DNA from 2 places in the Streptomyces sp. NBC_00503 genome. Region 1 is predicted to be linked to the other one. Evidence: predicted binding sites of a transcription regulator. Region 1 holds the regulator's gene; the other holds the start of a gene.
The links. The regulator HrcA, encoded in region 1, represses chaperone genes, less so after heat shock. The targets are predictions, from matches to a motif close to TTNGCACTCNGNNNNNCNGAGTGCNAA.
Positions count from the first base shown of each region.

Region 2: the regulator HrcA is predicted to act here: its motif matches at 3,164-3,190, upstream of groES (co-chaperone GroES).

Region 1 covers NZ_CP107855.1:2,645,149-2,650,703, reverse strand. The annotation lists gene OG490_RS12435 (DUF3097 domain-containing protein) at 1-54, opposite strand, end outside; gene OG490_RS12430 (MBL fold metallo-hydrolase) at 83-808, opposite strand; gene hrcA (heat-inducible transcriptional repressor HrcA) at 972-1,988, shown strand; gene dnaJ (molecular chaperone DnaJ) at 1,989-3,128, shown strand; gene OG490_RS12415 (nitronate monooxygenase) at 3,320-4,411, shown strand; gene OG490_RS12410 (16S rRNA (uracil(1498)-N(3))-methyltransferase) at 4,408-5,154, shown strand; gene OG490_RS12405 (histidine triad nucleotide-binding protein) at 5,320-5,555, shown strand, end outside.
Region 2 covers NZ_CP107855.1:4,853,860-4,859,414, reverse strand. The annotation lists gene OG490_RS22700 (SDR family NAD(P)-dependent oxidoreductase) at 1-65, shown strand, start outside; gene OG490_RS22695 (ester cyclase) at 166-861, shown strand; gene groL (chaperonin GroEL) at 946-2,574, opposite strand; gene groES (co-chaperone GroES) at 2,712-3,020, opposite strand; gene OG490_RS22680 (response regulator transcription factor) at 3,342-4,025, shown strand; gene OG490_RS22675 (sensor histidine kinase) at 4,018-5,484, shown strand.

The DNA.
Region 1 (5,555 bases):
GACGGGCTTGGCGCGCTTCCACTGCGGGGTCAGGTCGGGGGAGTACTCACGCATCCGGCCGAGGGTAGGAGAGCGCGCGGCCTCAGCCGTCCGACACGCCGAAGCGGGCCGCCAGTGTGTCGCGTTGCGCACGGACAAAGGCCGCATCCACCACCGCTCCGTGGCCCGGCACGTACAGCGCGTCATCGCCGCCCAGTCCCAGCAGCCGGTCGAGCGCCGCCGGCCACTGCCGGGGCACGGCGTCCGGACCCGCCTGGGGCTCGCCCGACTCCTCGACCAGGTCGCCGCAGAAGACCACCTCGCGGGTTCCGGGCACGAAGGCGGCCAGATCGTGCCGGGTGTGCCCGGGGCCCACGTTGGCCAGCAGCACCTGCACCCCGCCCAGGTCGAGCGTCCACTCGCCCGACACCAGGTGGCGGGGGACCACCAGCAGGTCCACGGCCTCGGCGGCCTCGGCCGGGTCCAGACCGTGCCGGACGGCATCGGCCCGCAGGTCGTCGTGGCTGACGGACAGCAGGGCGTCCAGCCCGACCGGACCGTAGACCTCGGCCCCGGCGAACACCGATCCGCCCAGCACGTGGTCGAAATGTCCGTGTGTGAATGCGAGATGGGTCACGCGCCGGCCCGCCAGCCGCTCGGCCTCGGCCCGCACCTGCGCGCCTTCCCGGACGGAGGACCCCGGGTCGATGAGAAGGGCCGAATCGTCGCCCACCACCAGTCCCACGGTGCAGTCCCACACCGGCAGACGCCGCCGGCCGGCCCGTTCGGTGAGCCGTTCCCAGCCCGCCTCTTCCCAACGCACGTCCATGCCGCGACGCTACCTTGGCGGGCCGCCCTTGCTAGGGGTGTACCACCCCGCCGTACACTGACCGGGGGATCTCTGGCACTCGAATGCGCAGAGTGCCAGCAAACCGACAGCAAACCGGCGGCGGTCCGAGCCGCGGGCGAAGGAAACGACGGAGGTGTGCGCGATGCTCAGCGAACGCAGACTCGAAGTGTTGCGCGCCATCGTCCAGGACTACGTCGGGACGGAGGAGCCGGTCGGCTCCAAGGCGCTCACCGAGCGCCACCGGCTCGGCGTCTCGCCCGCGACCGTGCGCAACGACATGGCCGTGCTGGAGGAAGAGGGCTACATCGCCCAGCCCCACACCAGCGCCGGCCGGATCCCCACCGACAAGGGCTACCGCCTCTTCGTCGACAGGCTGGCGGGGGTCAAACCCCTGTCGACGCCCGAGCGCAGGGCCATCCAGAACTTCCTCGACGGGGCCGTCGACCTCGACGACGTCGTCGGCCGGACCGTGCGGCTGCTCGCGCAGCTGACCCGGCAGGTCGCCGTCGTCCAGTACCCGAGTCTGACCCGCTCGACCGTCCGGCACGTGGAGCTGCTCTCGCTGGCTCCCGCGCGCCTGATGCTCGTACTGATCACGGACACGGGCCGGGTCGAGCAGCGGCTCGTCGACTGCCAGACCCCCTTCTCGGACACCTCGCTCGCCGATCTGCGGGCCCGTCTCAACAGCCGTGTCGTCGGCCGCCGGTTCACCGACGTGCCGCCGCTCGTGCAGGACCTGCCGGAGTCCTTCGAGGCCGAGGACAGGGTGACGGTGAAGGCCGTCCTCGACACCCTTCTCGAAACGCTGGTGGAGGAGGCGGAGGAGCGGCTGATGATCGGCGGCACCGCCAACCTCACCCGTTTCGGACACGATTTTCCCCTGACGATCAGGCCGGTGCTCGAAGCGCTGGAGGAGCAGGTCGTGCTCCTCAAGCTGCTGGGCGAGGCCAATGAGTCGGGAATGGCCGTAAAGATCGGGCATGAGAATGCCTACGAGGGACTGAACTCCACGTCCGTCGTCTCGGTCGGCTACGGTTCGGGCGGCGAAGCAGTCGCCAAACTCGGCGTGGTCGGACCGACCCGCATGGACTACCCCGGAACGATGGGAGCGGTACGCGCAGTGGCACGTTACGTCGGACAGATCCTGGCGGAGTCGTAAGTGGCCACGGACTACTACGCCGTTCTCGGCGTGCGCCGCGACGCATCGCAGGACGAGATCAAGAAGGCCTTCCGCCGCCTCGCGCGCGAACTCCACCCGGATGTGAATCCGGACCCGAAGACGCAGGAGCGCTTCAAGGAGATCAACGCCGCGTACGAGGTGCTCTCGGACCCGCAGAAGAAGCAGGTCTTCGACCTCGGCGGCGACCCGCTGTCCTCCTCGGGCGGTGGCGGCGGCGCGGGCGGATTCGGGGCCGGTGGCTTCGGCAACTTCTCCGACATCATGGACGCCTTCTTCGGCCAGTCCCAGCAGCGCGGACCGCGCTCGCGGACCCGCCGCGGCCAGGACGCCATGATCCGCCTCGACCTGGAGCTGGACGAGGCCGCCTTCGGCACGACCAAGGACATCCAGGTCGACACGGCCGTCGTCTGCACCACCTGCTCCGGCGAAGGCGCCGCCCCCGGCACCTCGGCGCAGACGTGTGACATGTGCCGCGGCCGCGGTGAGGTCTCGCAGGTCACCCGGTCCTTCCTGGGCCAGGTCATGACCTCGCGCCCCTGCCCGCAGTGCCAGGGCTTCGGCACCGTGGTCCCGACCCCGTGCCCCGAGTGCGCGGGAGACGGCCGGGTCCGCTCCCGGCGCAGCCTCACGGTCAAGATCCCGGCGGGTGTCGAGAACGGCACCCGGATCCAGCTCGCGGGCGAGGGCGAGGTCGGCCCCGGCGGCGGCCCCGCCGGCGACCTGTACGTGGAGATCCACGAGCTGCCGCACCCGACCTTCCAGCGGCGCGGGGACGACCTGCACTGCACGGTCACCATCCCGATGACCGCGGCGTCCCTGGGCACCAAGTGCCCGCTGGAGACGTTGGACGGCCTGGAGGAGATCGACATCCGGCCCGGCACCCAGTCCGGGCAGGCGATCCCGCTGCACGGCCGGGGCGTGACGCACCTGCGCGGCAACGGGCGCGGCGACCTGATCGTCCACGTCGAGGTCACCACCCCCGCCAAGCTGGACGCGGCGCAGGAGGACCTGCTGCGCCAGCTGGCGAAGCTGCGCGGCGAGGAGCGGCCGCTCGGCCAGTTCGCGCCGGGCCAGCAGGGGCTGTTCAGCCGCCTGAAGGACGCCTTCAACGGGCGCTGAGCCCCGCGCGGGAACCCGTACCGCAAGTACGGCGTGACCCGCAGGAGAACCACCGCGAGCCCGGTCCGGGGATGCCCCGGACCGGGCTCGTCGCATGCCGCCGACGCGTTTGCGACAACCCGCTGAAGCGGACTATGCCAGGCGAATGCCGTGATTCGGTCCCATGAGCGGGACATGGCACGATGCAGTCCATGTCCTCCGCACCGAACGGTCTGTTCGCGTACCCGATCGTGCAGGCGCCCATGGCGGGCGGCGCGTCCTGTCCGCCGCTGGCCGCCGCCGTGTGCGAGGCGGGCGGACTGGGGTTCCTGGCCGGCGGCTACAAGACCGCCGACGGCATGTTCCAGGAGATCAAGCGGCTGCGGGCGCTGACCCGGCGCCCCTTCGGAGTCAACCTCTTCATGCCGCAGACCGGTTACGTGGACCCGGCCGCCGTGGAGGTGTACCGCGGCCAGCTGGCCAGCGAGGCCAGCTGGTACGAGATCTCGCTCGCCGAAGAGGACATCATCGGCACCTGCGACGACGGCTACGACGCGAAACTCGCCATTCTTCTCGAGGACCCCGTCCCGGTGGTCTCCTTCACCTTCGGCCTGCCGTCCCCCGCGGCCTTCACCTGCCTGCGCAAGGTCGGTACGTACACGATCGCCACCGTCACCTCCGTCGAGGAGGCGCGGGCCGCGCAGGCGGCCGGCGCCGACGCCGTCTGCGTCCAGGGCATGGAGGCCGGCGGCCACCAGGGCACCCACCGCGACGACCCGCAGGCCGATGGCACGGCGGGGCTCGGACTGCTCGCGCTCGTGGCGCAGGTACGGGAAACCGTGGCCCTCCCGATCATCGCGGCGGGCGGCCTGATGCGCGGCTCGCAGATCGCCGCGCTGCTGGCGGCGGGCGCGGAGGCGGCGCAGCTCGGCACGGCCTTCCTGGTCTGCCCCGAATCCGGCGCGGATCCGCTGCACAAGAAGGCGATGACCGACCCGCTCTTCGTCCGCACGGAGATGACCCGGGCCTTCTCGGGGCGCCCGGCCCGCGGGCTGGTGAACCGGTTCATGCGCGAGCACGGGCCGTACGCCCCGGCCGCCTACCCGCAGATCCACCACCTGACCTCGCCGCTGCGCAAGGCGGCCGCCGCGGCCGGGGACCCGCAGGGCATGGCCCTGTGGGCGGGCCAGGGGCACCGGCTCGCGCGGGCGCTGCCGGCCGGGGAACTGGTGGAGGTGCTCGCGGCGGAACTCGCCGCGGCCCAGAACGTTTTGAAGGCAATGCAGATGAGGAGTGCGTCATGACCGCCCCGGTGTTCGTGGTCGAAGAAGTCCCCGCGGGGCCGGAGTTCGTGCTGGACGGCCCCGAGGGCCGCCACGCGGTGTCCGTGAAGCGGCTGAACCCGGGCGAGGACGTGGTCCTCACCGACGGCCGGGGCCGGTGGATCGAGGGCGTGGTCAAGGCGGCGGAAGGCAAGGACCGCCTGGTCGTCATGGACCTGGAGTCCTTCATGGACGAGCCGGAGCCCGACGTCCGGATCACCGTCGTCCAGGCCCTGCCCAAGGGCGACCGGGGCGAGCTGGCCGTCGAGACGATGACCGAGACGGGCGTGGACGCCATCGTGCCGTGGCAGTCCTCGCGCTGCATCACCCAGTGGCGCGGCGACCGCGGGGCCAAGTCCCTGGCCAAGTGGCGGGCCACGGCCCGGGAGGCGGGCAAGCAGTCCCGTCGGGTCCGCTTCCCGGAGGTGGCCGAGGCCATGTCCACGAAGCAGGTGGCGGCGCTGCTGGCCGGGGCCGACCTGGCGATGGTCCTCCACGAGGACCGCGATACCCCCTCCGAGGCGCTGGCCACCGCCGAACTGCCCGTCGAGGGCTCCGTCGTGCTGGTGGTGGGCCCCGAGGGCGGGGTCTCCCCGGAGGAGCTGGCCGTGTTCGCCGAGGCGGGGGCCCACCCCTACCGCCTGGGCCACTCCGTGCTGCGGACCTCCACGGCCGGCACCGCGGCGGTGGCGGTCCTGCTGGCCAGGACGGGCCGCTGGTCCTGACGGGCGGCCGGTCCTGACGGGCTTCTGGTCCTGACCGGCTGACGGTCATGGCGGTTCGCCGGTCCTGGCAGGTCGGGGTCGGAGTTGTCCACAGGCGCGGCGGCCGCCGCCCGGCGGTGGATACGATGCCGGAAGCGATCAACGACCGTCACGGAAGGCTCAGCAATGGCCGGGGAACCGCAGGCCGACTGCCTGTTCTGCAAGATCATCGCGGGGAACATCCCGGCGACCATCGTCCGGGAGACCGAGACGACCGTCGCCTTCCGGGACATCAACCCGCAGGCGCCCACGCACGTGCTCGTCATCCCGAAGGCGCACTACCCCGACGCGGCCTCCCTCGCCGCGGCCGAGCCCGCGCTGGCCGCCGACGTGCTGCGCGAGGCCGGACAGGTCGCCGCCGA
Region 2 (5,555 bases), 2.2 Mb from region 1:
TGACCCCGCGCGGGCTGCTGGGCGGGGTCTCCTCGCGTACGGGCCGCAAGTACGGCCCCCAGTGACCGCCCGGTGACCGGGCCGCAGCGGCCTTCCGGTAAACGCGGCATATGGGTGGATTCTCCCTAAACTGGATGTGTCCCATCCAGCGCGGGAGGCGACGCGATGACATTCGTACAAGTAATCGATTACGAGACCACGCGGTTCGACGAGATGAACGCCCTGATCGACCGCTGGGCCGAGCAGGCGAGCGGTCGGCGCACGGTCACCCACACGATGATCGGCAGGGACCGCGATTCCAAGACCCACTACGTCGACCTCGTCGAATTCCCCTCGTACGAAGAGGCCATGAGGAACTCCCACCTTCCGGAGACGGACAGGATGTTCCAGGAGATGGTGGCCCTGTGCGAGGGCATGCCGAAATTCATGAACCTCGAGGTCGTCCGCGACGAGTACCTCAACAAGCTGGTGGTGAACCGGTTCTTCGAGGAGGTCGCGGGCAAGGGCAACTTCGATGTGATCGAGGAGTGCATCGCGGCCGATTACGTCACCCACGACATCATGGACACCACGGGTGAGGGCAACGGCCGGGACGGCCTGCGCAAGACCGTCGGCATGTGGCGGGACGCCATCGACTTCAGCTTCGACATGACGCGCCAGATCGCCGAAGGGGACTGCGTCACGACGCTCTGGGACTTTCGGGGCACCCACAAGGGCGAGTTCATGGGGGTCGCACCGACCGGCAAGGAAGTCAGCATGTCGGGCTGTACGACCAGCCGCATCGAGAACGGCCAGATCGCCGAGGACTGGTGGTACTACGACGCCCCGGGCCTGATGCGCCAGATGGGGATGATGCAGTAGCACCCCGCCGGTCATACCGCAGGGAACGGGAAAAGCCCCGGCCGCCAAGGCGACCGGGGCTTTTTCAACCCACCTCTGACGAGGTCAGTGGCTGTGGCCGTGACCGTGGCCGTGACCGGCGTCGCCCTCGTCGTCCGCCGGCTTCTCGACGACCAGGGTCTCGGTCGTGAGCAGCAGGGAGGCGATGGAAGCGGCGTTCTCCAGCGCGGAACGGGTGACCTTGACCGGGTCGATGACGCCGGCCTTGACCAGGTCGCCGTACTCGCCGGTGGCGGCGTTGAAGCCCTGGCCCTTGTCGAGCTCGGCAACCTTCGCCGTGATGACGTAGCCCTCGAGGCCCGCGTTCTCGGCGATCCAGCGCAGCGGCTCGACGGCGGCGCGGCGCACGACCGCGACACCGGTGGCCTCGTCGCCGGTCAGACCGAGGTTGCCCTCGAGGACCTTGACGGCGTGGACGAGCGCGGAGCCACCGCCGGAGACGATGCCCTCCTCGACCGCGGCGCGGGTCGCCGAGATGGCGTCCTCGAGACGGTGCTTGCGCTCCTTGAGCTCCACCTCGGTGGCGGCGCCGACCTTGATGACGCAGACGCCGCCGGCGAGCTTCGCCAGGCGCTCCTGCAGCTTCTCGCGGTCCCAGTCCGAGTCGGTGGACTCGATCTCGGCCTTGATCTGGTTGACGCGGCCGAGGACGTCCTCGGACTTGCCGCCACCGTCGACGATGGTGGTGCCGTCCTTGGTGATGGTCACGCGGCGCGCGGAACCGAGTACGTCCAGACCGGCCTGGTCGAGCTTGAGGCCGACCTCCTCGGCGATGACGGTGGCACCGGTGAGGGTGGCCATGTCCTGGAGCATCGCCTTGCGGCGGTCACCGAAGCCGGGCGCCTTGACGGCGACGGCGTTGAAGGTGCCACGGATCTTGTTGACGACGAGGGTGGAGAGCGCCTCGCCCTCGACGTCCTCGGCGATGATCAGCAGCGGCTTGGTGCCACCGGCCTGGATGACCTTCTCGAGCAGCGGCAGGAGGTCCTGGATGGAGGAGATCTTGCCCTGGTTGATCAGGATGTACGGGTCGTCGAGGACGGCCTCCATACGCTCCTGGTCGGAGACCATGTACGGGGAGAGGTAGCCCTTGTCGAAGGCCATGCCCTCGGTGAACTCCAGCTCCACGCCGAAGGCGTTGGACTCCTCGACGGTGATGACACCGTCCTTGCCGACCTTGTCCATCGCCTCGGCGATGAGCTCGCCGATCTGGGTGTCCTGCGCGGAGAGCGAGGCCACGGCGGCGATGTCGGACTTGTCCTCGATCGGGCGGGCGGTCGCGAGGAGCTCCTCGGACACGGCCTTGACCGCGAGGTCGATGCCCTTCTTGAGGGCGGCCGGGGAGGCGCCCGCGGCGACGTTGCGCAGGCCCTCGCGGACCAGCGCCTGGGCCAGCACGGTGGCGGTGGTGGTGCCGTCACCCGCAACATCGTTGGTCTTGGTCGCCACCTCCTTCACGAGCTGCGCGCCCAGGTTCTCGTACGGGTCGTCCAGCTCGACCTCGCGGGCGATGGTGACACCGTCGTTGGTGATGGTGGGCGCACCGAACTTCTTGTCGATGACGACGTTGCGGCCCTTGGGGCCGATCGTCACCTTGACCGTGTCGGCAAGCTTGTTGACGCCGCGCTCGAGGGCGCGACGGGCGTCCTCGTCAAACTTAAGAATCTTCGGCATGGGAGCGGTTCAGCCCTCTCGTTGCGATCCCCGGCCGCTCACCGCGACCGCCTAACCCAGAACGAACTACGCCCCTCGCCGCCCGGCATCAGCAGGGGTGACCAGGGGCGTAGCTCAAAGCAAAACTGGAGAAGTGATTACTTCTCGACGATCGCGAGCACGTCGCGGGCCGAGAGGACGAGGTACTCCTCGCCGTTGTACTTCACTTCGGTGCCGCCGTACTTGGAGTACAGGACGACGTCGCCGACGGTGACGTCCAGCGGGAGACGCTGGCCGTCCTCGAAGCGACCCGGGCCCACGGCAAGGACGACGCCCTCCTGGGGCTTCTCCTTCGCGGTGTCCGGGATGACCAGGCCAGAGGCCGTGGTCTGCTCGGCGTCGAGCGGCTGGACCACAATGCGGTCCTCGAGCGGCTTGATGGCAACCTTGGAGCTGGTGGTCGTCACGATCTGACCTCCCCCTTCGGAGATCCGGGGTTAACTGTCTGAGGTGGCGACCAGGTCGATCCGTCGTCGCGGGAGCCGGACCTGCCTGTCGCTGTGTTGGCACTCACCAGGGGCGAGTGCCAGACGCGAGACTATTCCGGCGATTAGCACTCGGTCAAGCGGAGTGCCAATACACGCCGCTGGTTTCGCCGCCCGGGCCGCCCCGGAGCGCCCCGTAACCCCGCCCCCTCGGGGCGTCTTCGAGCCCCCGCTTCCCCTCCCCCGGCCGCGGCGGACCACGTCCCGCCGGGTCGTGGGGGTCCTGTATGTGAGGCTTGGGGCATGCGCATTCTGGTCGTCGAAGACGAAGTGGGGCTCGCCGAATCGCTGCGGCGCGGGCTCGCCGCCGACGGCCACTGGATCGACCTCGCCCACGACGGACACCGCGGCCTGGACCTCGCACTCACCGGCGGCCCGTACGACGCCGTCGTCCTGGACCTGATGCTCCCGGGCCTGTCGGGCTACGAGATCTGCAAGCGGATGCGCGCCCACGGCGACCCCACCCCCGTCCTGATCCTGACCGCCAAGGACGGCGAGTACGACGAGGCCGAAGGGCTCGACTCGGGCGCCGACGACTACCTCACGAAGCCGTTCTCCTTCGTCGTCCTCGCCGCCCGGCTGCGCGCGATCACCCGCCGCGCCGCCGGCCCCCCGCAGAGCGCCGTACTCCAAGCGGGCGACCTGGTCCTGGACCCGCGCGGCCGCCGCTGCCGCCGCGGCAAGCACGAGATCGAGCTGACCGCCCGTGAGCTCGGCGTCCTGGCCTGCCTGATGGAACAGCCCGGCCGGGCCGTCGCCAAGCAGGACATCCTCGACGAGGTCTGGGAAGGTCCGCACGGCATCGACCCGAACATCGTCGAGGTCTACGTCTCCTCCCTGCGCCGGAAGATCGACGTCCCCTTCGGCCGCCGCTCGATCCTCACCGTCCACGGCACCGGCTACCGGATGGCCCCGGACGGTGGATAGGCCGTTCCGGCGCCCCGGACGGCCGTCGCACCCCCGGCGGCCCCGCCCGCGCCTGGGCAGCCTGCGCGCCCGCGCCGCCGCGGCCGCCGCCCTCGCGATGGCCGCCGTCCTCGCCACCGGCGGGCTGTGGCTGTACACGGTGCTGCGCGCCAACCTCATCGAGAACACCACCGGCCGCACCGAGCTCGCCGCCCGCAAGGTCGCCTCCCAGCTCGACAGCGGGATCCTTCCGGCCGCCGGCCGGCTGCCCGCGCCGGAGGGCGGGGTGGACCTGGTCCTCGTACGGGACGCGAACGGCCGGACCATCGCCACCAGCGGGGACCTGAAGGACACCCCCGAACTCGGCGAGCTGCGTCCCGCCCCCGGCAGCGACTCCCGCTCGGCCGTGCTGGCGCCCGCGCGCCCCGGCGCGGAACGGCGCGCGGTGGTCGCCGTGGAGGCCCCTGGTCCGCGCGGGGCGCGCGATCCGCACACCGTGTACGCCATGACGGTCCTGGGCGACGTGGACGCGGCCGACCGGTCCGTCGCCCTGGGCCTGCTCGCCGGCGCGCCCCCGCTGATCGCCTTCTCGGCGGCCCTGGCCTGGTGGGTGACCGGCCAGGCGCTGCGCCCGGTGGCCGCGATCCGCACCGAGCTGGCCGCGGTCACCGCCAGCGAGCTCGACCGCCGGGTCCCGGACCCGGGCGGGGCCGACGAGATCGCGCAGCTGGCCCGGACCGTCAACGCCACCCTGGACCGGCTGGAGCGCAGCGACGCCCGGCAGCGGCAGTTCACCGCCGACGCCTCGCACGAGCTGCGCAACCCCCTGGCGGCCGTCCGGTCCCGGCTGGAGGTGGCGCTGCGGGATCCCGACCGGGAGTCGGTGGCGGCCGCGCTGGCCGATACCGAGCGGCTCCAGGGCATCGCGGCCGATCTGCTCCTGCTGGCCCGGCTCGACGGCGGACCCGCGCCGCGCACCGAGCCCGTGGACCTCGCGCTGCTGGCCGCCGAGGCCGTGGCGCGGCGCCCGGATCCCCGGGTCGCGCTACGGCTGGACGCGCGGGCCCCCGTACCGGCTGCCGGGGATCCGGCGCGGCTGGAGCGGGCGCTGGCCAATCTCGTGGACAACGCCCTGCGGTACGCCCGGACCGGGGTCACCGTCCGGGCGTCGGCGAGCGGCGACGGCTGGGCGCTGCTGGAGGTCGCGGACGACGGGCCGGGCATCCCGGAGGCGGACCGGGACCGGGTCTTCGAGCGCTTCGTGCGGCTGGACGCGGACCGGGGCCGGGCCAGCGGCGGCACCGGCCTGGGCCTGGCCATCGCCCGGGAGATCGCGCGGGCGCACGGCGGCGACCTGCGCGCGCTCCCCGCGGCCGCCGGAGCCACCGGCGCGCGGCTGGTGCTGCGCTTGCCCCAGTCGGCCCCGCCCTCATTCAGCCCCGGCAGGGGGTCCCCCCGGACGAAGTCTGGGGGAGTTTGAGGCGCGGGGGCCCGGGGGCAGCGCCCCCGGCAACGGCGCCGCACCCGCCCCCCGGCACCAGCCCCTGAAAG